One region of the Paenibacillus xinjiangensis genome, then DNA from elsewhere that is predicted to be linked to it. Evidence: riboswitches for the same ligand, from Rfam matches in the RefSeq annotation. Region 1 holds a riboswitch; the other holds the start of a gene.
What was found. A riboswitch is a leader RNA that binds a small molecule or an ion and turns the genes downstream of it on or off. The one in region 1 is predicted to bind FMN.
Positions count from the first base shown of each region.

Region 1 (11,667 bases):
GACAGTCCATCGGCAAGCTGATTGTATATCAAGGTGATGAAGTGCTGAAGGAATTCCCGATTGATGCACCAGAGTCAATCAACAAAGCAGGCTGGTGGCTGCTGCTGAAACGCTCCTTCGGTGGTCTGTTTACGTAAATATTGTCTGAATCAGTGAGGTTCCTGTCACATAATTTGTCAGCTTCTAGCGCTCTGCTTCTAGTTTTGTCGCCATGCAGGAAACAGAAGCGGGCTTGGAGAAATGCTAGTTCTATCCAAATGCGTTGCTAGAGGAGATGAACAGCGATAATGAGTTTACAAACGGAATTGGAGCATTACAGGAATGTGCTTATTGTACGCCTTCGGGGAGAACTCGACCATCATACGGCCGATCTTGTTCGGTTTAAGATGGAAGAAGCGATTGCCAGAGGCGTCAGCGATCACATTATTCTTAGCTTGAAGGAATTGCAGTTCATGGATAGCTCCGGGCTAGGCGTCATTCTCGGCAGGTACAAGCTGCTTAAGAGTAGAGGCGGCAGAATGGTCGTATGCGACGTTAATCCGAGTGTCTATCGCTTGTTTGAAATGTCAGGGCTATTCAAGATTCTAGAAATTCATGACAATGAAAGCACGGCGATTTCAAGTCTGGGGGTGGTCTCGTGAACAGACGAAACGAAATGACGCTTACCTTTAGCGCCCGCTCAGAGAATGAAGCTTTCGCACGTATTGCGGTCGCATCTTTTGTATCTCAGCTTGACCCTACAATGGAAGAGCTGAATGATCTGAAAACCGCGGTATCTGAAGCGGTAACGAACTCGATCATTCATGGCTATGACAGCGATCCTTCGGGGAAGGTTACGATTGAAGCAGCCATAGAAGGCGATGCAATATCCATTATTATTAGCGATAATGGGCGAGGAATTGAAGATCTGGATTTGGCCCGTCAGCCGCTCTACACTTCCAAGCCAGAGCTGGAGCGCTCAGGCATGGGTTTCACAATTATGGAAAATTTCATGGACCGTTTCGAGGTTTCCAGCGAGCTGGGCGGCGGTACGCGCCTTGCGATGCTGAAACGAATCGAATCGAAAAAAGCGCTCTATAACTAGAGCATAGGGGTTGAACCTCATGGATGTCGATTTGAAAAAGCAAACGGCTCAGCCGTATTTGGATGATGCAGAAGTAAAACGTCTTATTGCGCTAAGCCAGACTGGCGACACCCTGGCAAGGGACACCCTTGTCCATTGTAATATTCGATTGGTATGGTCTGTCGTTCAACGGTTCATTAACCGAGGTTATGAGCCGGAGGACTTGTTCCAGATCGGTTGTATCGGGCTACTCAAGTCTGTAGACAAATTCGATTTATCATATGATGTCAAGTTCTCAACCTATGCTGTACCGATGATCATCGGGGAAATCCAACGCTTTTTGCGTGATGACGGTACAATCAAGGTGAGCCGATCGCTTAAGGAAACCGCCAACAAGGTTCGGAAGATGAAGGACGAGCTGTCTAAGACGCTGGGACGCCTCCCAACGATCAGTGAAGTGGCAGAACGCCTCGGCATAACGCCAGAGGATGTGGTGTTCGCGCAGGAGGCTAATAAGCCGCCTACATCTATTCACGAGACGGTGTTCGAGAATGATGGCGATCCCATCACCCTCATGGATCAGATCGCGGATGAATCGCAGGAACGATGGTTCGATAAGCTTGCGCTCGTAGAAGCTATAGAAGGCCTTAATGAGCGAGAGCGATTAATCGTATACCTGCGTTATTATCGCGATAAGACACAATCCGAGGTAGCTAGCCGGCTCGGAATCTCACAAGTTCAGGTATCTCGCCTGGAGAAAAAAATACTTCAATCCATTAGAGACCAAATCGCCCAGTAAGGGCGGTTTGGTTTTTTTTACCTGATTAAGCATGACTATCCGCCTCGTCCTTTTCTCATACTACAAAGGAAGTTAACCTTAACCCAAGATATAGGCAAAGGACTGATGACAGGATGGTCAGAGCGAAGCAATCAGCCCTCTATCTTCGTCTCAAAAAAAGAATCTATATAAGGCCGGAACGCAGCGTTACCTTAGGTCAAGCTGCTCGGCTGCTCGCTATATCCGATGAGCAGGAGGAGCAGCTCAATCAGCTGGTGCTGTATCAGCATCGCAAAGCCGATGGCAATCGCGTCGTCATTGATCTGCTGCAGATCGTCAAGGCTATACGTGAGCAAGAGCCAGATTTGAGTGTTGAGGCCTATGGAGATCCGCAAGTGCTTATCATGGTGTCGGAGAAGCCGGTCAAGCCCCGAATTCTAGTGCTGCTGTTCGCGTGGCTTCTGCTGTTCTTCGGAGCAGGTCTGGCCATTATGAACTTCCATACCGATGTCAGCATGAAGGATGTTCATATTCGAATTGTAGAGCTCATTACCGGTAAGAAGACGGACCACCCGCTATGGTTCCAGATTCCGTATTCCTTCGGGATTGGCATCGGAATGATTCTGTTCTTCAATCATCTGTTCCGCAAACGGTTCAATGAAGAGCCCAATCCGCTCGAAGTTGAGTTATACGCGTATCAGGAGAATGTGAATGCCTATGTCATAGCGGATGAAATGCGCAAAAAATACGAGCATGGCAAGGCGCGGAGCGGCGATGATAGCTGATCTGCTGGCCAATCTATTCGTTGCGCTGCTTGGCTTGTCTGGTGGGCTTGCAGTCGGCAGCGGGTTGGTTTCTTTGCTCATTGTGCTTGACCTCGTTCCGAGATTAGCGCAGATTGCCCAAGCTTACCGAATGTCGTTATGGTTCGAGACAGCAGTGATCAGCGGTTCGATGTACTGGACCTTCGCTGACTTCCTCGACTGGAAGCTAAGACTATCATCAGCTGCAGTGCTAGCCGTATCCGGGCTGTTCAATGGGCTGTTCGTCGGATTACTTGCCGCTGCGTTAACCGAGGTTATGAATGTGCTGCCAATATTAGCGAAGAGAATGAATCTGTCTGATTATATGGTAAGTCTAGTGATGGCTATGGTACTGGGGAAGACGATTGGCTCCTTATTCGACTGGCTTGTTTTTCAATGGTGAAGAGGTAGGTATAAGAGGTCAGAGAGGTGTGTGCATATGAGCGATTGGAACAAAGATAGTGAGCAGTCGGATAGCGAGCACTCGCATCCATATATGAATTTGCCTAAGGAGCAGCAGAATGAGGAGATGGGCAAGCAGGCAACTCCGATTGTAGAATCGAAGTCACGGAAAGCCTCGAAGAGAGGCTCTGCCAGAGAGGACAATGAAGCGAGGAGTGAAGCGATACCGGCTGATCTGGATGAAGTGATCGAACGGTTGAAGAATGAAGTCGGCTATGAAACCAGCTTCGACGTCGTTGTGAGGGAGATGACCTTCGGTGACAGGCGAACAGCCCTATTCTTCATGAATGGCCTTGCGAAGGACACACTGTTGACGGAGGTGCTGAAGCGTCTGACTTATCTGCAGGCGGAGGATCTCTCTACTCATGCTGTTCATTCCTTTCTCGATCTGTATGTGCCAGCCGCACAAGTGAAGCAGCAGAAGGATTGGAATCTCATGCTCACAGGCGTACTCGCGGGCGAAACCGCGCTGTTCATCGACAAAGAGTCGGCAGCACTAATGATAGATGCCAAGAACTTCCCGGCGAGGGGCCCAGAGGAGCCGACGCTGGAGCGTGTTGTACGCGGCAGTAGAGACGGCTTCAACGAGACGCTGATGGTAAATATTTCACTCGTTCGGAGGAGGCTGCGTGATCCTCAGCTTCGCTATGAGCTTGTTCAGGTAGGGGCGCGAACGAAATCAGATGTATGCATCGCATATATAAATGATCTGGTTGATAAAGAGCTGCTGAAATCCATTAAAGATAAAATTGCAATGGTTAAGGTGGACGGTCTACCGCTTGCGGACAAGCAGCTGGAGGAGGCTACGGTGAAGCGGGGCTGGAACCCTTATCCAATGGTTCGTTATTCGGAACGCCCAGATGTTGTCGCTTCGCATTTGCTGGAAGGTCATGTTGTCGTTTTTGTGGATACATCACCGAGTGTCATGATCCTCCCTACTACTTTTTTTGACCTAGTGCAGCATGCGGAGGAGAATCGTCAAACCCCATTCATTGGGACCTATCTAAGATGGGTACGGTTCCTCGGTATATTCTCCTCCTTGTTCCTGCTTCCTTTATGGCTGCTGTTCGTCATGCATCCGGAGCTGAAGCCGGCAGCACTTGAATTTCTAGGTCCGACGAAGACAGGCAAGCTGCCGCTGTTCGTCCAATTTCTGCTGGTTGAGATTGGTGTGGATTTATTGCGAATGGCCTCGGTGCATACGCCATCCTCATTGGCAACGGCCATGTCATTAGTTGCAGCTATATTGATCGGGGACATAGCGGTACAGACAGGGGTGTTTATCAACGAAGTTATTTTGTATATGGCAATAGCGGCAATCGGAATGTTCGCGACCCCGAGCTATGAGCTTGGTCTGGCGAATAGGATTGTGAGGCTACTGCTCATTGTCACAGTGGCCATGTTCCAAGTTCCAGGCTTCGTTATTGCTACGACGATAGTACTGGTTACTTTATGTATGGAGCGTTCCTTCAATCGTCCCTACATGTGGCCATTCATTCCGTTCGATATGCATGCGCTGTGGAACATTATTATTAGACAGCCTATTCTCAAAAATAGAACAAGGCCTAATCTGCTGCGGGCGCAGCAGCGGGATAAAATGCCTCAGACGAAGTGAAACGATAAAAATGCAAATCAATTGTGAAATTATCCATTTCTCTGCGGGATAGATTGCGATATACTGATGATATTGGTGCAAATCGAATCTATTATAATCTTCTATCTTATTTATAAGTGGAAGAGAAAGCCGAGGGGAATATAATTATGTACTTGCATGGAACTAGTAAAATCAATGCCGAAGGGCATTTGGAAATTGGCGGCTGCGATGTAACCGGCCTAGCGCAGGAATACGGCACTCCGTTATATATTGTGGACGAAGCATTAGTACGTCAGCGTGCTTCAGAATATGTGGAAGCATTCAAAGCCTCCGGACTTAAATTCCAAGTCGCGTATGCGAGCAAAGCTTTCAGTGTAATGGCTATGTGTGCGATTGCGGAGCAAGAAGGGCTGTCTCTTGACGTTGTCTCTGACGGCGAGCTGCATACTGCACTGCAAGCTGGCTTCCCGGCTGAGCGCATTCACTTCCACGGCAACAACAAGACGCCTGATGAGATTAATATGGCTCTTGAAGCTGGAATCGGCTGCTTCGTAGTCGACAACTTCATCGAGCTGCACTTGCTTAACTCACTTGCGGCTGACAAAGGCTTGAAGGTTAAAATCCTGCTTCGCATTACGCCAGGCGTAGAAGCTCACACGCATGAATACATTTCAACTGGACAGCAAGACTCCAAGTTCGGGTTCGACCTTGCGAATGGTGCGGCTAAGCAAGCCATTCAAGAAGCTCTTACACTGGCTAATCTTGAAGTGCTCGGCGTCCACTCCCATATTGGGTCGCAAATTTTTGAAGTAGATGGCTTCCGTATGGCTGTTGATAAAGTAGCAGCATTCGCAGTAGCTATTCGCAGCGAGTTCGGCCTGACTTTCCAAGTGATCAACCTTGGCGGCGGCTTCGGCATCCGTTATGTGGAAGGCGACACACCGCTTCCAATCTCGGAATACGTTGGTGCGATTACCGATGCGATCATTTCTCACTTCACAGCAGCTGAGTTCCCACTGCCAGAAATTTGGGTTGAGCCGGGCCGCAGCATGGTCGGTGACGCTGGTACAACACTCTACACAATCGGAACGAGCAAGGATATTCCTGGCGTCCGCAAATATATTGCAGTTGACGGCGGTATGACAGATAATCCGCGTCCTGCGCTTTACCAATCGGAGTACGAAGCTGTTCTTGCGAACCGTGCCAATGAAGAGAATGAAGAGATCGTTACAGTTGCGGGCAAAGCCTGCGAGAGCGGCGACAAGCTGATTATCGATCTGAAGCTTCCAAAAGCCGAAATTGGCGATTTACTTGCTGTATTCTGTACTGGAGCATATAATTATGCGATGGCAAGCAACTACAACCGGATTCGCCGTCCAGCAGTCGTATTCGTGAAAGATGGTCAAGCAGACCTCGTTGTTAAGCGTGAGTCTCTTGAGAACATTGTCACTAACGACGTGATTCCAGCTAGACTTCGCAAAGCAACACTTGCGAACTAGAGGCGATATTTGGTAACGTAGAACTATTCGGATACAGAAAGGTAGATGTTCATACATGGCAAAACAAGCGAAAATATCTTTGGCAAACGGCGGAGAGGTTCTAATCGACCTATTCGATCAAGATGCACCTAACACAGTAGCAAACTTCGAGAAGCTTGCAAATGACGGTTTTTATAACGGACTTGTGTTCCACCGTGTTATTCCTGGCTTCGTAGCTCAAGGCGGATGCCCTAACGGAACTGGTACTGGTGGTCCTGGATATACAATCAACTGTGAGATCAACCCGAACAAGCATGAGCGCGGATCGCTCGCGATGGCTCATGCTGGCCGCAACACAGGTGGAAGCCAGTTCTATATCGGCTATGCACCACAGCCGCATCTTGATGGTCAACATACTGTTTTTGGCAAAGTGTCCAAAGGCATGGAGCATGTTGATGCATTCCAAGGCCGCGACAAAATGGAAAAGGTTGAAGTTTACGACGTTTAATGATAAGATACTAACAAAAATAATGTAACAGTGGTTTTTCCTTCGGGGTCGGGTGAAATTCCCAACCGGCGGTGATCGAGCAGGCGCATGCATTATAGGGCAACCTACATGCGGCGCTTTCTCGTTAGTCCGTGACCCGTAGCCTATCCATTATGAGCGTACAAACGCAATCGTGAATAGGAAACGGTGGACCTGGTGTAACTCCGGGACCGACAGTAAAGTCTGGATGGGAGAAGGAGACACGTTCGGAGCTTATGCTCATTCACGCTTATTTGCTTGTGCTTAAATTCACAAGCTGTTTAGGTTTGTTTGAATCGCATTTCATTACGCTTCGAATAGGCTCTCTATCTAACAACACCCCCGAAGGCAATTGCTGCCATTGGGGGTGTTGTTGCGTTCATGGAAGTACTGAATGATTCTTATTATATGAGTTTGGCTCTTGAGCTCGCTGCCAAAGCAGCAGGACAGACTGGTATTAATCCAGTAGTTGGCTGTGTCGTTGTAAAGGATGGACGGATCATCGGCGTTGGCACACATCTGAAGAGAGGGACTGGACACGCGGAGGTACATGCCTTAAATATGGCAGGAGCTGAAGCGGAAGGGGCAACGGTGTATGTGACTCTGGAGCCGTGCAGTCATTACGGTACGACTCCCCCTTGCTGTGAGCGAATTATCGAAGCAAGAGCAGCTCGCGTCGTTGTAGCTGCAACTGATCCTAACCCGCAAGTATCGGGACGAGGAATTGCCCGCCTGCTCGAAGCAGGGATTGAGGTTCAAGCGGGGCTATTGGAAGAGCAATCTCGCCTAATGAATGAGAAATTCAATAAATATATAACGACAAGACTTCCTTTTGTCACTCTGAAGACAGCAAGCACGCTTGATGGTAAGATCGCTTCTCGTACAGGCGATAGCCGCTGGGTGACCGGTTCCAAGGCTAGGGAGCAGGTACATACGCTCCGTCATCAGCATGAGGCTATAATGGTCGGAATTGGAACGGTATTAGCGGATGATCCACAGCTGACAACAAGATCAGAGGTTCCAGCGATTCATCCTGTTCGTGTTGCAGTTGACAGTGCACTGCGGATACCGCTTGATGCAAGACTAGTAACGGATGGTCTCGTAAGAACAATCATCCTAACGACAGAGAATGCGGATAAGTCCAAGGCTCAGTCATTGGCAGATGCCGGAGTTGAAGTCATTGCTTGTGGAAGCGGAGAGCGGGTTGAGCTAGGAGAGGCGATGCGTAAGCTTGGTGAGCTGGAGATTGGTTCAATACTGCTCGAGGGCGGCGGCAAGCTCAACGGAGCCATGCTGGAAGCGGGACTTATTGATAAAATAATGATCTACATGGCTCCTAAAATTATTGGAGGCTTGGATGCACCAGGAACCTTCACCTTCACTGGCTTTGAAAAAATGAGTCAAGCGGTAGAGCTCGAGCATGTACAGGTTGAGATGGCAGGAGAAGATATTTGTATATCGGGTTATCCGGTATACGGCAATTCATAGATAGGGGGTCTGCCCGTGTTTACCGGCCTGATAGAAGAAGTTGGCGTACTCAGACGGGTCACGAAGCAAGGAGAAGCGCTCGTGCTGAGCATAGAGGCGGAGCGTGTAACTGAAGGTGTGGCCCTCGGAGACAGCATTTCAGTGAATGGCGTCTGCTTGACGGTGACCTCCTTCAATCGCACGAGCTTCTCGGCAGATGTTATGCCTGAAACGTATCGGCATTCTAATCTGCAGCAGCTGAGGCCTGGACAATCGGTTAATCTCGAGCGGGCAATGCTGGCAGGCGGACGTTTCGGTGGGCATATTGTTCAAGGTCATGTGGATGGAACGGGTGTTATTACTGGCAGAGAAACAGATGCGAATGCGGTCGTATTCAGTGTTCGGCTGGACGATGCAGAACAGCTTAGGTATGTGATACCTAAGGGCTCGATTACGATAGATGGCATTAGTCTTACGGTAGTTGGGACGAAGCCTGACGGCTTCTCTGTATCCGTTATTCCGCACACCCTTGGAGAAACAGCACTGCTGAGTAAAAAGCCAGGCGATACGGTCAATATCGAATGTGATGTTATCGGCAAGTATGTTGATCATTTGCTTCATTACAGGCAGTCTAATGACACTAGATCTGCGGGCTCAGCTAAGGGTGGGAGCAAGCTGTCGGCTGCTTTCTTGAGTGAGAATGGCTTTTTGTAATGGATAATACATGCTTCATATGACAAGAAGGAGGGAAGCTAATTGGGACACGATAGAGAACAAGAGCTAGATTTGCAGTTCAACACAATAGAAGAAGCCATTGCGGATCTGCTCGCGGGTAAACCGGTCATTGTTGTTGACGACGAGGATCGTGAGAATGAAGGTGATCTTATCGCACTTGCAGCGAAAGCGACGCCAGAAGTTATTAATTTCATGATTACGGAAGCAAGAGGACTTGTGTGTGTACCGATAACGAAAGAGCGTGCAGAGCAATTGGAGCTGCCGCCAATGGTCACCCAGAACACAGACTTTCATGGGACAGCATTCACGGTGTCCGTTGACCATATCTCAACGACGACAGGCATATCTGCTTATGAGCGTTCTCAGACCGTTAAGGGCTTAATAGATCCACAGACGACTGCAGCCGATTTCCGTAAGCCTGGGCATATTTTTCCGCTCATAGCGAAAGAGGGCGGCGTACTGCGCCGTGCCGGGCATACAGAGGCGGCAATCGACTTGGCTATTATGTGCAATTCTGAGCCTGCTGGTGTCATCTGTGAAATTATTAATGAAGATGGCACGATGGCAAGAATGCCTGATCTGCTTGTCTTCAAGGAAAAGCATGATCTGAAGCTGATAACGATTCAGGGAATGATTGCTTATCGTAATGAGAAAGAAAAGCTTGTGGAGCGTATTATTGATGTGAACATGCCTACGGATTATGGTGTGTTCCGCGCATATGCCTACACGAATGAGATCGACGGTAAAGAGCATGTCGCGCTTGTGAAAGGCGAGCTTGATCAGCCCGTACTGGTTCGTGTTCATTCTGAATGCTTGACAGGAGATGTGTTCCATTCGCATCGTTGTGACTGCGGACCGCAGTTCGATGCAGCGATGAGACAGATTGAGGAAGAAGGCCGCGGAGTGCTTCTCTATATGCGTCAAGAGGGAAGAGGCATCGGGCTGATTAACAAGCTGAAGGCTTATGCTCTCCAAGAGCAGGGGCTTGATACAGTTGATGCGAACTTGAAGCTGGGCTTCCCAGCCGACCTGCGTGATTATGGCATAGGCGCGCAGATCCTGAAGGATCTTGGTATTAAGCAGATGCGTCTATTGACGAATAATCCTCGCAAGATCAAAGGGTTGGAAGGCTATGGAATTGAAGTGGTTGAGCGTGTTCCTATTCAGATGAAATCGAATAAGGACAATGATGCCTACCTTCGAACGAAGCAGTCGAAGCTAGGTCATATGATGCGCTTTGAACAAGCAGAAATTCAAGAATAACGATAAATTAAATTTAGGAGGGCTAACATGCCACACGTATATGAAGGTCATTTAGTATCAGAAGGGTTAAAATATGGCGTAGTAGTAGGAAGATTCAATGAGTTCATCTCCAGCAAGCTGCTTGGAGGAGCACTCGACGCATTCAAGCGTCACGGCGCGAAGGATGAGGATGTAGAGATTGCTTGGGTGCCTGGAGCCTTCGAAATTCCGGTTATTGCACAAAAGATGGCTGAGAGTGGCAAATACGACGCTGTCATCACTCTAGGTGCTGTTATTAGAGGGTCAACGCCACATTTCGATTTCGTATGCAATGAAGCTGCCAAAGGCGTGGCTGCTATTGCTCTCAAGACAGGCGTACCGACGATCTTCGGCGTTCTTACCGTAGATTCGATTGAGCAAGCAATTGAGCGTGCGGGTACAAAAGCTGGAAATAAAGGGTATGAAGCAGCAGCTTCTGCAATTGAAATGGCCAATTTGACGAAATTGCTGTTATAATCAAATAGATGCGTTTGTTACGCGAACATTTGCCGGTGCCGCCTCATTCATAGAGGGCGGCACCGTTTACGCTTGGGCGGGGGGAAAAAAGAAGTGACGGTGCTTTACAAGCTAGAATCCTTTGAAGGGCCGCTCGATTTGCTGCTTCATCTTATTGATAAGGCTGAGATCGACATCCATGAAGTGTCCATCAGTGAAATTACGGATCAATATATGGAGTACTTGCATGCGATGAAGGAGCTGGAGCTTGATCTAACAAGCGAGTTTCTCGTGATGGCGGCTACACTATTATCAATTAAGAGCAAGCAGCTTCTTCCGAAGCCACCCGTCTTTGAAGACGAGTATGACGATTGGCAGGATGATGGTCTTGATCCTAGAGATGAGCTTATTCAGAAGCTGATAGAATACCGTAAGTTCAAGCAAATTGCGGAGCAGCTTCGAGAGAAAGAACTGGAGCGGAGTCTCGTATTCTCCAGAGAGCCAGATGATATGACACCGTTCATGAAAGAACAGATTACTAATCCGCTTGAAGGTCTTCATATTTCGGACCTTGTTGCAGCCTTTCAGCGTGCTGTACGAAAGGCGGCAAGGCGGAACATTGTAGCTACCGTTCAGAGGGATGAAATATCTGTGAAGGATCGGATTAGAGATATTGTCGAAGTGCTGAAGCAATTCGAAACGGTTCGGTTTTCTAAGCTCATACGCGAGAATATGCATAAGCATGAGATTGTAGTTACGTTCCTTGCCATCCTGGAGCTGATGAAGATGAAGCATATTCGTTGTTATCAGCATCAGCTGTTTGAAGATATCGTTATTCATTGGAGAGGAGAAGCTGCGGACAGTGGATTATCCGAAATTGAAATCAATTATTGAAGGCCTGCTATTCATGGCTGGAGACGAAGGCTTGAACAAGCGTCAGCTCGCCGATATTATGGAGCTGGATGCGGAGCTTGCAGCGGATCTAGTGTACGAGCTGCATCGTGACTTAGCTAGGGAGGGGAGA
Region 1 is NZ_JCAALS010000004.1:152,628-164,294, reverse strand. It holds gene AC6ESP_RS06070 (D-alanyl-D-alanine carboxypeptidase family protein) at 1-137, shown strand, start outside; gene spoIIAA (anti-sigma F factor antagonist) at 288-641, shown strand; gene spoIIAB (anti-sigma F factor) at 656-1,084, shown strand; gene sigF (RNA polymerase sporulation sigma factor SigF) at 1,104-1,862, shown strand; gene AC6ESP_RS06050 (stage V sporulation protein AA) at 1,976-2,626, shown strand; gene AC6ESP_RS06045 (stage V sporulation protein AB) at 2,571-3,047, shown strand; gene AC6ESP_RS06040 (spore germination protein) at 3,084-4,721, shown strand; gene lysA (diaminopimelate decarboxylase) at 4,868-6,199, shown strand; gene AC6ESP_RS06030 (peptidylprolyl isomerase) at 6,255-6,686, shown strand; FMN riboswitch at 6,721-6,928, shown strand; gene ribD (bifunctional diaminohydroxyphosphoribosylaminopyrimidine deaminase/5-amino-6-(5-phosphoribosylamino)uracil reductase RibD) at 7,086-8,192, shown strand; gene ribE (riboflavin synthase) at 8,208-8,885, shown strand; gene AC6ESP_RS06015 (bifunctional 3,4-dihydroxy-2-butanone-4-phosphate synthase/GTP cyclohydrolase II) at 8,928-10,169, shown strand; gene ribH (6,7-dimethyl-8-ribityllumazine synthase) at 10,197-10,664, shown strand; gene AC6ESP_RS06005 (segregation and condensation protein A) at 10,758-11,537, shown strand; gene scpB (SMC-Scp complex subunit ScpB) at 11,506-11,667, shown strand, end outside.

Region 2 (11,667 bases), on a different contig from region 1:
GGTGAGAACAGATCAGGAGGTTGTCCTCTCAACAGGACAGTACGGCAAGCCTTCGATTGCTACTCCCGCTGGTGTCTGCGCGAACATCGCCCACTCCGGGCAGTGGGCTGTTGTGGCATTAGATGATGCCTCTGTAGGCATTGACGTCGAGCTAATGGCTCCAGTCGATTTACACATCGCAAGGCATGCCTTCTCTATTCAAGAGTACGAGCAGCTGATGCAGCAGAGTGAAGAGCATAGAATGGAATACTTCTACACGCTGTGGACCTTGAAGGAGAGCTATATAAAAGCGGATGGAAGAGGGTTGTCGATCCCACTCGACAGCTTCACCATTATCCGCTCAGGCCTGCAATTTGGCTTGCTGAATCAGGTAGGGGACGCTCCATATTTCCATACGTATTCTATCGAGTCCAATTACAAGGTTGCTGTCTGCACGAGAGGCAGTAAGGCGCCTAGGGACATCCTTATCGTCGACTATCAGGAGCTGATGCAGGAGCTGGAGCCATCATGAATAGGGTTCCTTTTGCGCATCAGCAGCCTTACGTTACCTTACTGGCCCCATAGCCCCGATCGTCGATCTACCTTAATAGCAACCTCGGCATCCGCCAGAGCTTCTCCCCAATGATCTTCATCCTTCTTATAAGCCTCATATTCAAAAGCTCTTGCATACAGCCCCAGACCAATGGGATCAATCTTATGCTTATGGATTCGACGAACAAGTGCCTCCAGCTGAAGCTTCATTTGCTCCGACACTTATGCTGGCTTCTTACCAGTCTGCTTGATCGTCAGCTTGCGTACAATTAAGTCGGGCGTATCTGTGAAATATGTTGTAAATAGTCTGTAATGGCTGTTAAATCAGCAGGAATCTCTCCTTGCCCATAGGGATGCGATAATATCGAATGAGTCGCAGCTATTTATACCAACTTATAACTGGACTATGCACGTGTGGGCTATGCAGCGAGTGGAAGTTAAATTTTCTGTTATACTAGTGAAAATAGACGAAGTAAGATCGGATATAACAGGGAATAGGAAGAGAGGCAGCCGGAATGAGCCAAGGCCATACAACATCAGATTATTTGAAGGATACGATATTCGAAATTATAGATGTGTATCGAGGGAGTGACGTGCCCGGTTGGGCTGATGGAAAGCTGCCTTTAGTTCATCAATTGCTTCTATACGCCGGACAAGGAGAATGTGAGCTCCTTGTAGATGGTAGATGGGCATCTATCGAGCATGATTGCGTATATTTGTATTCTCCGGGGTCGATACTGGAGCTTCAACAGACTGCTGCTAAGAGGAGTGAACTGATCTGGGTTTCTTTTGATATCTATCGCAAAGCTGAGCAAACAGGCAGCAGCCGTACGTTCGAACGTGAAGAGGAGCTCCCGCTCAAGGGGCCAGTTCGTATAAAAGGAAGCTTCCTCAAGCGCCCGCTTATGCAGCTTATGGATGAATGGAAGCTGGAAGGGGCCCGCAATCGCTTTCTGGGACAGCAGTACTTGCATGATGTGCTGGAAGGACTGCTGCTCTCTACCGCTCCAGTTATTCGCAATGAACTGGAGGATCGCCTGAAGCTGACGATTGACTATATGCAGAATCATTATCGGGAACCGATCCGTGTGGAGCAGCTGGCGGAATTAGCACAGCTGCATCCTTCATACTATTCGCAGCTATTCAAACAAACGATGGATAAGACCCCTGTTTCCTTCCTCACTCATCTTCGGATGAACAAAGCCAAGGAGCTGCTGCTTCTTACAGATAAGCCAGTTCGCGATATTGCAGCTGATGTTGGCTATGGGGACGAATTTTACTTCAGCCGGCGTTTCAAGGAGACAAGCGGCTACTCTCCAAGTATCTATATTAAGAAGAATGATATTAAGATCATATCCTTATCTGCTCCTTACTCGGATCATTTGTATACACTTGGCATTATACCTAGTGCAGCGCAGATGAATCGCTATTTGCCTATGGCTACGCATGCTTTATCGCTTCCGAATCACGCCTCCGAGCCATGGATCATTAGCCGTCAGTCATTCATCGAGATGAAGCCGGATCTCATTATATGCAAGGATAATGTATTATCCATGGCGAGAGAGCATATTAACGATATCGCTCCGATTATCTCGATACCCTGGACGCGCAATGATGTCTTCTGGCATTTGCTAGAGATTGCTCAGCTTGTGAGTAAGAAGAAGGAAGCGTTGGAATGGATAGATCAACATGAACAGAAATCAGAGCAGGTTCGACAAAAGGTAGAGCAAACCTTCGGAGAAGGTACGGTTGCATTATTGGCTGTCAAAAAAAATCAGCTGAGAATATACGGCCAGAGGAATATAGGGCATGTGTTCTATCGATCCTTGCAACTGACGCCTCCAGATAGGGTTCGTGAACAGCTGGACTGTCATCCGGGAGGAGCAGGCTATAACTGGAGTGAGATTACACCGAATGAGCTGCTGAAGGACTATCATTCGGATTTCTTATTCATAGCGGGAGAGACGGAGTCTGATCGAGAGCTTGCCATGCATCTACTGCGTACAGCCTGGACTCAGCATGCTGCGGTTCTCCATAAGCGGGTTTATTGGTTGGAATGGGATAAATGGATTGCATATGCGCCTAATTTGCTTAATCAGCAGCTGGATGAAATCGAGCATCGATTCCGTTAGGAGAGATAGCAATCTTGGAAAAATCCATTCTGGTATCTTGAATAATGTCATGTACGTGTGTGGAGGAAGCTTTATAATGAATAAAGTTGATAATGATTATCAATATTGCTTTTGAATGAGGAGGCATCGTTAACAAACCGCTTATGAAATGGAAGAGAACATACTCGATTTATCTGTGTTTTGCAGGGGCGATTGCGGCACTGCTGTTGTCCATATTTATGGCGGTATCCTATGGCGCTAAGAGCTTGAGTCTGGAGACGGTGTGGAGTGCGGTATTCCACTATAATGCTTCATTAACCTCTCATCAAATTGTCCATGAACTAAGATTGCCGCGTGTGTTAGGCGCCGTCATTACAGGTATGGCGTTCGCTGTAGCGGGCACCCTTATGCAAGGGGTAACGCGCAACCCAATGGCCGATACCGGTATATTGGGTGTGAATGCGGGGGCTGCTTTTGTCGTAGCGATCTGCTTTGCTTTTGTACCTGGTCTTTCTTATTCGGGCTTGATGATCTTTTCTTTCATAGGGGCAGCAATGAGTACCTTACTTATCTTCCTGTTGGGAACGGTCACGCCGGGAGGTTTATCCTCCATTAAATTAACTATAGCGGGTGCTGTCGTAGCAGCTATCCTGCATTCCTTCAGCAGCGGTATCGCCATTTATTACGATCTGAGTCAAGATCTGGCATTCTGGTATGCTGGAGGGTTAGCTGGCGTGAAGTGGATGCACTTGAAGCTGCTTATTCCTATCGTTCTCATAACGGTCACGTGGGCTATATGGATGGGACGATCCATCACCTTTCTGTCGCTCGGTGATGAATCTGCTGCGAATCTAGGTGTTCGTATCGCTATAATTCGGCTGCTGGGCATGACGGCAGCGGTTATTCTTGCTGGTTCCTCGGTATCTGCTGCCGGTTCAATCAGCTTCGTTGGCCTGATCATTCCTCATATCGCACGACGCTTGGCAGGAAGAGATTATCGAATACTCCTTCCACTGTCAGGTCTATTGGGAGCCATATTGCTCGTGTGGGCAGACTTTGCAGCTCGTCTTGTTAATCCGCCTAGAGAGTTCGCTATTGGAGCAATGGTCGCTTTAGTGGGAGTGCCTTTCTTTCTTTATCTGGCACGTAAAGAAAGGAGAGAGCTATAGTGTCGAGGATCGCAAGCCTAGAAAGAAGAAGATCAGTAAGAGCGGTCATCGCAAGCATCGTTCTGCTTCTAATTGCATTGCTAGTCATCGCTATAAGCTTGAATACAGGCACGATACGTCTAAGTCCTTCGACTGTGTGGCTTACGTTATTCGGAGCAGGTACTCCAGAGGACACGATGATTCTATTCGATTATCGGATGCCGCGGATCGTCATTACGATGCTGGCAGGTATCGGGCTAGGGGTTTCTGGTGCAGTTATGCAAGGAGTTTCTCGCAATTCGCTTGCTGATCCGGGCATTCTCGGATTGAATGCCGGAGCGGCATTCGGGTTAATTGTATTTGTTTCTTTTTTTCGTTCAATGGAAGGCTCTGTCGCGCTGCTTATTCCATTGTTCACTTTCCTAGGTGGGCTGTTAACAGCCTTGATTATCTTCTTGTTCGCGTATGACCGTTATAAAGGGCTGCTGCCAATTCGTCTTATACTGGTAGGAATAGCGATTGAGGCGGGAATAAGCGCTGTTACGCTATTCATGTCCTTACGATTAGATGAGGATACCTACACATTCGCGGCAAGATGGCTGGCGGGAAGTGTATGGGGAAGGGATTGGGCCAATGTGTGGGCATTATTGCCTTGGGTTATTGTGCTTGTTCCATTCATCTATTCCAAATCTAGAACATTGGATTTGTTCATGCTTGGAGATGAAATTGCGAGTGGTGTGGGCGGCTTCGTCACAAGGAATCGAATCATTATGCTGTCCTGTGCCAGTGTATCGATGGCCGGAGGCATTGGATTTATCGGCCTTGCAGCACCTCATATCGCGAAGCGATTAGCAGGTCCTCAGCATCGGCATTTCTTGCCGGTGGCTGCTCTTGTGGGCCTGGTCATATTGGTCACTGCCGACACAATAGGAAGATCGATCTTTCAGCCCAACTCCATTCCTGCGGGAATCGTGGTAGCCGCTATCGGCGGTCCTTATTTTTTGTATTTACTATTTCGAAAAACCTAATTGTTGGAGGATATCTACGTGATGAATAAAAAAAGAATATTAGGGATAGTCAGCTTGGTTCTGATGGTTCTACTATCCGCCTGCGGACAAGCCCAGAATAATAGCACGGATACCCCGGGTGCTACAACTGGCAGTACAGCGTCGCCGGCCGAAGCGGATTCAGAAGCCATTATACATGATCCGAATGCCAGAATTGCATCCATGTCCATCCATATGACGAACAACTTGCTCGCACTTGGCATTACACCTGCCGGATCAGTTGTTGGCGGTGATGTGAAGGACTTTTTACCGCATGTTGCTGATCAATTGCAAGGAACAGCGAAGCTAGGCGTTGTTACAGATCCTGATATGGAATCCGTGCTGGCGTTAAAGCCAGATGTGATCTATATCGATGAAGTGTATACGGGCAATGATAGCAGCAAATTCGAGAAAATCGCTCCAACGATCAGCATTGATATGGACACTGGCACTTGGCGGGATCATCTGAATCGCATTGCTGAGAACGTTGGACGCGAGAAGGAAGCCGAAGCTTTTATCCAAGAATATGAGACGAAGGCGAAGCAGGTTAAGGGCTTAATTAATGAGGAGCTTGGGGCAGATGCTAAGGTGATGGCGATTCGGATGACCGCCAAAGAGCTGCGTGTTATGGGAATGAAGCGTCCTGTAGGACCGATCCTATATGAGGATCTTCAGTTGAAGCAGGCAGATGGCGTTGAGAAAATCGTGGACGAGCCGTATGCTGTCATCTCACAGGAGGTGCTGCCTGACTTCAATGCGGATGCCATCTTCGTAATTATTAGCAAAGGCAATGAAGCGAAGGGCAACTTCGAGGAGCTTGAGAGCAACCCGGTCTGGCAAAATCTGAAGGCCGTCAAAAACAATCATGTGTACGTATTGGATGGACAGAAATGGCTGGATTATTCATCTCTCGGACATAGAATGGCCTTGGATGACGCAGTAAAGCTGTTCAGTAAATAAAAAGGTTGAACAAAAAGGTATCCCAGAGGCCATATGGCCTCTAGGATACCTTTGTTTAATTATCTGCTCGGGGTCATGGCCGCCCAGTATCAGTCTGACGTGAGATGAAGAACAGTGTAATCCAGATCATAATAAATCCTGCAAGCTGTGGGAGTGTAATGATCTGTCCGAAGGCGACCCAGTTGAGCAGCACGCCGACAAGCGGGAAGCTAAGCTCGGCTAGCGTTGCGTAGGAGGCTTTGATCGCGCTTAAGCCTTTATAGTAGAGCAGTAAGCTTAGTAGTCCGGGAAGCAGCGCTTGAAGAATCAGGTTAAGGAAGACCAAGCTGGTATTGTATGCACCAGCCGGCAGATGCCAGCTCTGACCTTCAGAGAACGTAATAGCAAGGAGCAGAGGCAGAGCAAGAATGAATCTTAAGGAAGTAACCGTCTCATACTTCATCGATCCGAGCAAATATCTGCCCATGACGGTCGAGCCGCCCCATAGCACCGCAGCTCCTAGAGACAGCAGGCTGCCGATCTGAACGAACTCGTTCACATGTCCGAATGGAATCGTCCATCCGAAGGTGAGAAGATAGGTCCCAGCCAACGCAAGCACGAGGAAGGGGCTGATAAATTTAGGCAAAATTTCTTTGAGCATTAGCCTCGCAAGGACAATAGCGAATAGGGGCTGCAGCTTCTGCAGCAGCAATACGGCATTGGGATTGCCGTGGCTTAGCGCAAGCGTGAATAAGATGGTGGCAAGTGCTGAACCACCCCATGAGATGAATAATAGTGCTCCTGCATGACGAAGCTTAATGCCTCGAAGCTCTGCACGATTCTTCCAAAGGACCGGAAATGCTACAACGAATAGAATAACATGCTCCAGCAGTACAATCTGAGTGGAAGTAAGTGATTTGAGCAAAATAATCCGGAAAAGAGGATCAATGCCCCATAGTGCTGCTCCCAGCACGACAAGCCAGAATTCCATGCGAATCGGCTTGAATTTGACGAGTGGTGATGCTGTAATGTTACTCATGACGACTTGCTCCTTTTGTTACGGGAACGACTGGGTATGCAAATAAAAACCCCGATTCGCGAATTGCAGCGAATCGGGGCAAATCAAATAAATCAATATGGACAGACCTGTAGCGCACAGTCCTCTCTTGATTCAATGATGATCTTCTACCATCCGGACTATACCGTCGGCCTTGGAATTGCACCAAGTCAGTCCCCGTACCGTTGTCGGCTCAGAGAGTCGCGGGCTTATGCTCTTCGCATTCACCGCCGGTTGGGAATTACACCCTACCCCGAAGATCGTTATTCCGTTTTTTAATAGATTTGCTCATTATATTCCCATTTATCCGAGTTGTCTAGTTCCAATCCAATTCTAATCCAGACAAAAAAGCTTGATAGACTATTCGAAACATTATAAAGTGGGATAGCGCCAAAAAAAATAGCCCGCCTAGCAGGGGCGGACCAGAGAGTAAAACTATATCGAAATAGGAGTTATTCGTATTGTATGGCTCGAACCTGAAACGAGTCTGAATAAAACGTTAGTTTTATATAAAATCAATCAACCAGCAAATATCGGAGGTAGTAAGGTATGTTCACCATTCCCCATTCTCAAGTTAATTCCGCTGTTCAAGCGTTCCAAGCGAAGGTGGAGGATACTCCACTCATCATGGAGCTGCTTATTCGTACCGCCACTTGGCTTAAGAGCAAGGGCTCTACGCAATGGGGCGGCCTGCTCACCGGTGAAGATCACCATAATATGATTGGCTATGTATCCAAGGGAGAGGTCGTGGTCTTCAAGCAGGATGAGCTGCTGGCTGGCGTTGTCATACTCATGCAGAGCCCAAGCGATTGGGATCTACGTCTGTGGGGCAAGCATGAGCAGCACATGGAATCAGCTGTCTATCTACATAGACTTGCGATTAATCGTGATTATGCAGGCACAGGTCTGGGTGAGGAAATGATGCGTTTTATCGATTCCAGTATTCGCTTCGAGAACAAGAATCGCATTCGGCTGGACTGCATAGGCAATAATCCAACCTTGAATAAGTTCTACAGTGGTATCGGGTACGAATTCATGGGGGAAGTAGATGGCTTTCGTATTTATGAGAAGATGTTAGGTTAAAAACAGGAATAAACAGTTTGAAATATGCTTGGCTTCATCATCAGCATGCAAATAAACACCACTGGGAATATTGGGTAATCAGTCCAAATGAAAAACAAGCATTACCAATGCCTCGGAAATATTTGATAGAAATGGTTTGTGATTGGCGCTCCTTTTCAAGAAAATGAGGGAGAAAAGTGAAGGAACCGACTTTGAACCTTACGGATACTATATTGCTGCATCCCGAAACGAAAAAAGAACTTGAAATTCTGATGAAAAAGTAGAAAATGCAGGATTATCACTCACAGCACGTAGCTGGAGTGATAATCCTGCATTTTAAGTATTTATATTTATTTAATAATATGATCCGGGACGCCTTGCTGAGTATTCGGCTCATAGGTGTATGTTGACGCATTCTGGGAATTATTTGTACGGAAAGTGTCATAGATATGCTTGCTCCGCTCAGCATCGGCATCAACCAAGACGAGAATGGAGCCTTCTTGGACATAGCGGTCATAGATGATTGCTTCGTCCTCTGTCATTCCAAGTCCGACAAGTCCTCCGACTAATGTTCCTGCTCCTGCACCTACAGCAGCTCCGGTCAACACGGCAGCGATGGGGCCAGCTGCAATGATTGGACCGATACCGGGAATAGCTAATGCGCCGACTCCCGCTAATAGTCCGGTGACTCCGCCTAGTATGGTGCCTGCTGTAGCTCCTATAGCTACACCATCAGGTGCCTGAGTACCTGTGTTGGCTTCGAGTGATTCATAATCCTCTTTATTGTTCGCTACGACAGATATTTCACTAGCAGTGTAGCCGTGGCTTTTCAAGCTTTCAATGGCGTTAATCGCTGCCTGCTCATTCTCGAATACTCCGACGATTTTCTTCTCATTGCTCATCTTAATCCCTCCTGATCGATTGGTAGTCTAAGTAAGTCTTACTAGGCTATTACCCTAACAAGCCCAATTTGAAAACCAAGAACGAGAATCAGAGCTTAGTGCTGCGCAGCTGAGAAGGCGTCATTCCTTTATATTGCTTGAACAGCTTGGTAAAATAGTTCGGATTATCGCAGCCGACCTTGCCGGCAATTTCTGTTACAGTCAGATCGCTTTGTATGAGCAGCCGCTCAGCCTCATTAATGCGGCAGACGTTCACATACTCTACAAAGGTGCGGCCGGTCAGCTTTTTGAACATTTTACAGAAATGATAGGGGTTCAGATTGACATGCTTGGCAGCTTGCTCGACGGATATTTTGTCCGCATAGTTGTTCTCCAGATATTGAAGGAAGGGCTTGAATCTCTCCCGATTCAACGAATAATGCTCTTTGGGCTTGTTAGCCAGCTGCTGGGGCAGACAATCCCTCGCGAGCAGCGTGAACAGCAGATAGAGCTGTGACTTGATGACAAGCTGATATGCGGGATTCTTGGATTTGTATTCTTCGACTGTCTTCTCAAGCAGTGAATAATGTACGGCTCTATCTCCCCGCACCTCGAGCTTGACTGGGAATTGCAATCGGCCTTCGACATACGGAGCTACGAATTCGGCATGAACCGGATCATGTACCCAGTCATTGAACAGCGATCCATTAAACACGAGGGAAATATAGTGCAGATCGCCTTCAACCATACTGTATCCGACATGCAGCCCCCCCGCAGGCACGATTAGAACCTCGCCAGCCTGCACCTCATAAGGCTGACTGTCAATATGGAAGATAGCGCTTCCATAGAGCATCATAATAATCTCGAAATGCTCATGCCAATGCATATAGAGGATATTCTGATTAAGTTTTGCGTCGGTGCATGTATTGCTGAACAGCTGGAAAGGGTATGTTTTTTCTTCCAGACTCGTTATTTCTCTTAGTTCCTTCGGATACGTCACTTCCGGTCAACTCCCACAAGATTGGACTATTAATACACAAGATTATAAGAGATATCGCTGTTTATCGAAGCTATAATGTAGTTGTTAAACCTACTATAAGCCAATATTGGAGTGGTATACAATGAATAATTTGAGAATAGGTACATTAGTTGGCGGGGGAGATGCTGTGCGGGTCATTCCTCAAATCGCGAAGCACGGCTTCGAATCGTACAGCTTGACGTTCTGGCAGACAACTGGGAATACAGATTTAATCGAGACAGCGAAGCGGGTAAGAGAGCTTGCAGACGAGCATGACTTCATCATTTCGACGATTGGTATATTCGGCAACCCACTGACAGGCACTGGCGACAATGCCGATACAATTGCTAGCTGGGAGCGACTTATTGACCATGCCCATCTATTCGGTACAGATATCGTATCAGGCTTCACTGGTCGTATCACGGACTCTCCGATTGATGAATCGCTTACGAGATATGCGGAGGTGTTCGGTGAACTGTCGAGAAGAGCGGCAGATAAAGGCGTTCGAATCGCATTCGAGAATTGTGATATGGACGGCACATGGGCAAGAGGGGATTGGAATATTGCGCATAACCCTGCCGCTTGGGAGAAAATGTTCAATGCGATCCCATCGGACAACATAGGTCTGCAATGGGAACCCTGCCATCAGATGGTGTCGCTTATTGATCCGATTCCACAGCTGCGCAAATGGGTGAACAAGGTGTTCCATGTGCATGGCAAAGACGCGACGATTGCTTGGGATATTGTCAAAGAACATGGTATCCATGGGCCGAAGCCTTTTGTCTGGCATCGTACACCGGGCTTCGGAGACAGCAACTGGTCCGACATCATTACCATTCTTCGTCAAGGAGGCTACCAAGGCACGATTGACATCGAAGGCTGGCATGATCCTGTCTATAAGGATGAGCTTGAGATGACTGGTCAGGTTCATGCGTTGAATTATTTGAAGCAATGCCGCGGCGGAAGCTTTATTCCGAATCCGGTATAGCTCTAGGGAGGTTACCTACAATGGTGAAATATCGGGTTGTTGTTGCAGGCTGCGGAGGAATGGCGAACACTTGGATCGATTATGCGCTTAAGCGTCCAGATACGGATATCGTCGCTCTAGTCGATATTAAGCTGGAATTCGCTCAGGCGATGGCTGATAAGCATGGGCTGCAATGCCGCACGTTCACGGATGTGAAGCAAGCGATTACAGAGACAGAAGCGAATCTCGTGTTTGACGTGACGATTCCTGCAAGCCATTTCACCATTGGCACCTCGGCCATGCAGCTCGGCTGTGATGTGTTCGGTGAGAAGCCGCTTGCCGAGACCATGGAGGATTGCAATGAGCTCGTCCGTGTTGCAGAGGCTACAGGCCGTTCCCATGCGATCATGCAGAATCGCAGATACGATCCGCGCATTCGTTCATTACGCAAGCTAATTGCTGATGGAACGATCGGACAACCGGGCTATGTCGGAGCAGATTTCTTCCTTGGACCACATTTCGGCGGGTTCCGAGATATAATGGCAAGCCCGCTGCTGCTCGATATGGCTATTCACACCTTCGACCAAGCACGTCTCATTCTAGGCGCAGATCCGGTATCGGTATATTGTCAGGAGTTCAACCCTCCAGGCTCTTGGTATGAGGGGAACGCATCTGCGATCTGCATCTATGAAATGTCTGATGGGTCGGTATTCTGCTATAGAGGCTCGTGGTGCGCGGAAGGTGCTCCAACGTCGTGGGAAGCTTCTTGGCGGATAACGGGTGAGAAGGGAACGGCAGTATGGGATGGACATGGCGAGCCATATGCGGAAATAATTGCAGACGGTGATCAGAGCGGCAAGTTCCTTAAGGAGTACACTCGAATCGAGGCAGAGACTGTTACGCTGGT
Region 2 is NZ_JCAALS010000021.1:33,168-44,834, reverse strand. It holds gene AC6ESP_RS20015 (4'-phosphopantetheinyl transferase family protein) at 1-511, shown strand, start outside; gene AC6ESP_RS20010 (Ger(x)C family spore germination C-terminal domain-containing protein) at 550-741, opposite strand; gene AC6ESP_RS20005 (helix-turn-helix domain-containing protein) at 1,047-2,663, shown strand; gene AC6ESP_RS20000 (FecCD family ABC transporter permease) at 2,807-3,811, shown strand; gene AC6ESP_RS19995 (FecCD family ABC transporter permease) at 3,808-4,818, shown strand; gene AC6ESP_RS19990 (ABC transporter substrate-binding protein) at 4,840-5,796, shown strand; gene AC6ESP_RS19985 (DMT family transporter) at 5,870-6,814, opposite strand; FMN riboswitch at 6,952-7,097, opposite strand; gene AC6ESP_RS19980 (GNAT family N-acetyltransferase) at 7,382-7,915, shown strand; gene AC6ESP_RS19975 (DUF5662 family protein) at 7,933-8,082, shown strand; gene AC6ESP_RS19970 (general stress protein) at 8,245-8,796, opposite strand; gene AC6ESP_RS19965 (helix-turn-helix transcriptional regulator) at 8,885-9,775, opposite strand; gene AC6ESP_RS19960 (sugar phosphate isomerase/epimerase family protein) at 9,897-10,781, shown strand; gene AC6ESP_RS19955 (Gfo/Idh/MocA family protein) at 10,802-11,667, shown strand, end outside.
Region 2: linked by a shared signal. The riboswitch ahead of AC6ESP_RS19985 (DMT family transporter) and the one ahead of ribD (bifunctional diaminohydroxyphosphoribosylaminopyrimidine deaminase/5-amino-6-(5-phosphoribosylamino)uracil reductase RibD) in region 1 are both predicted to bind FMN.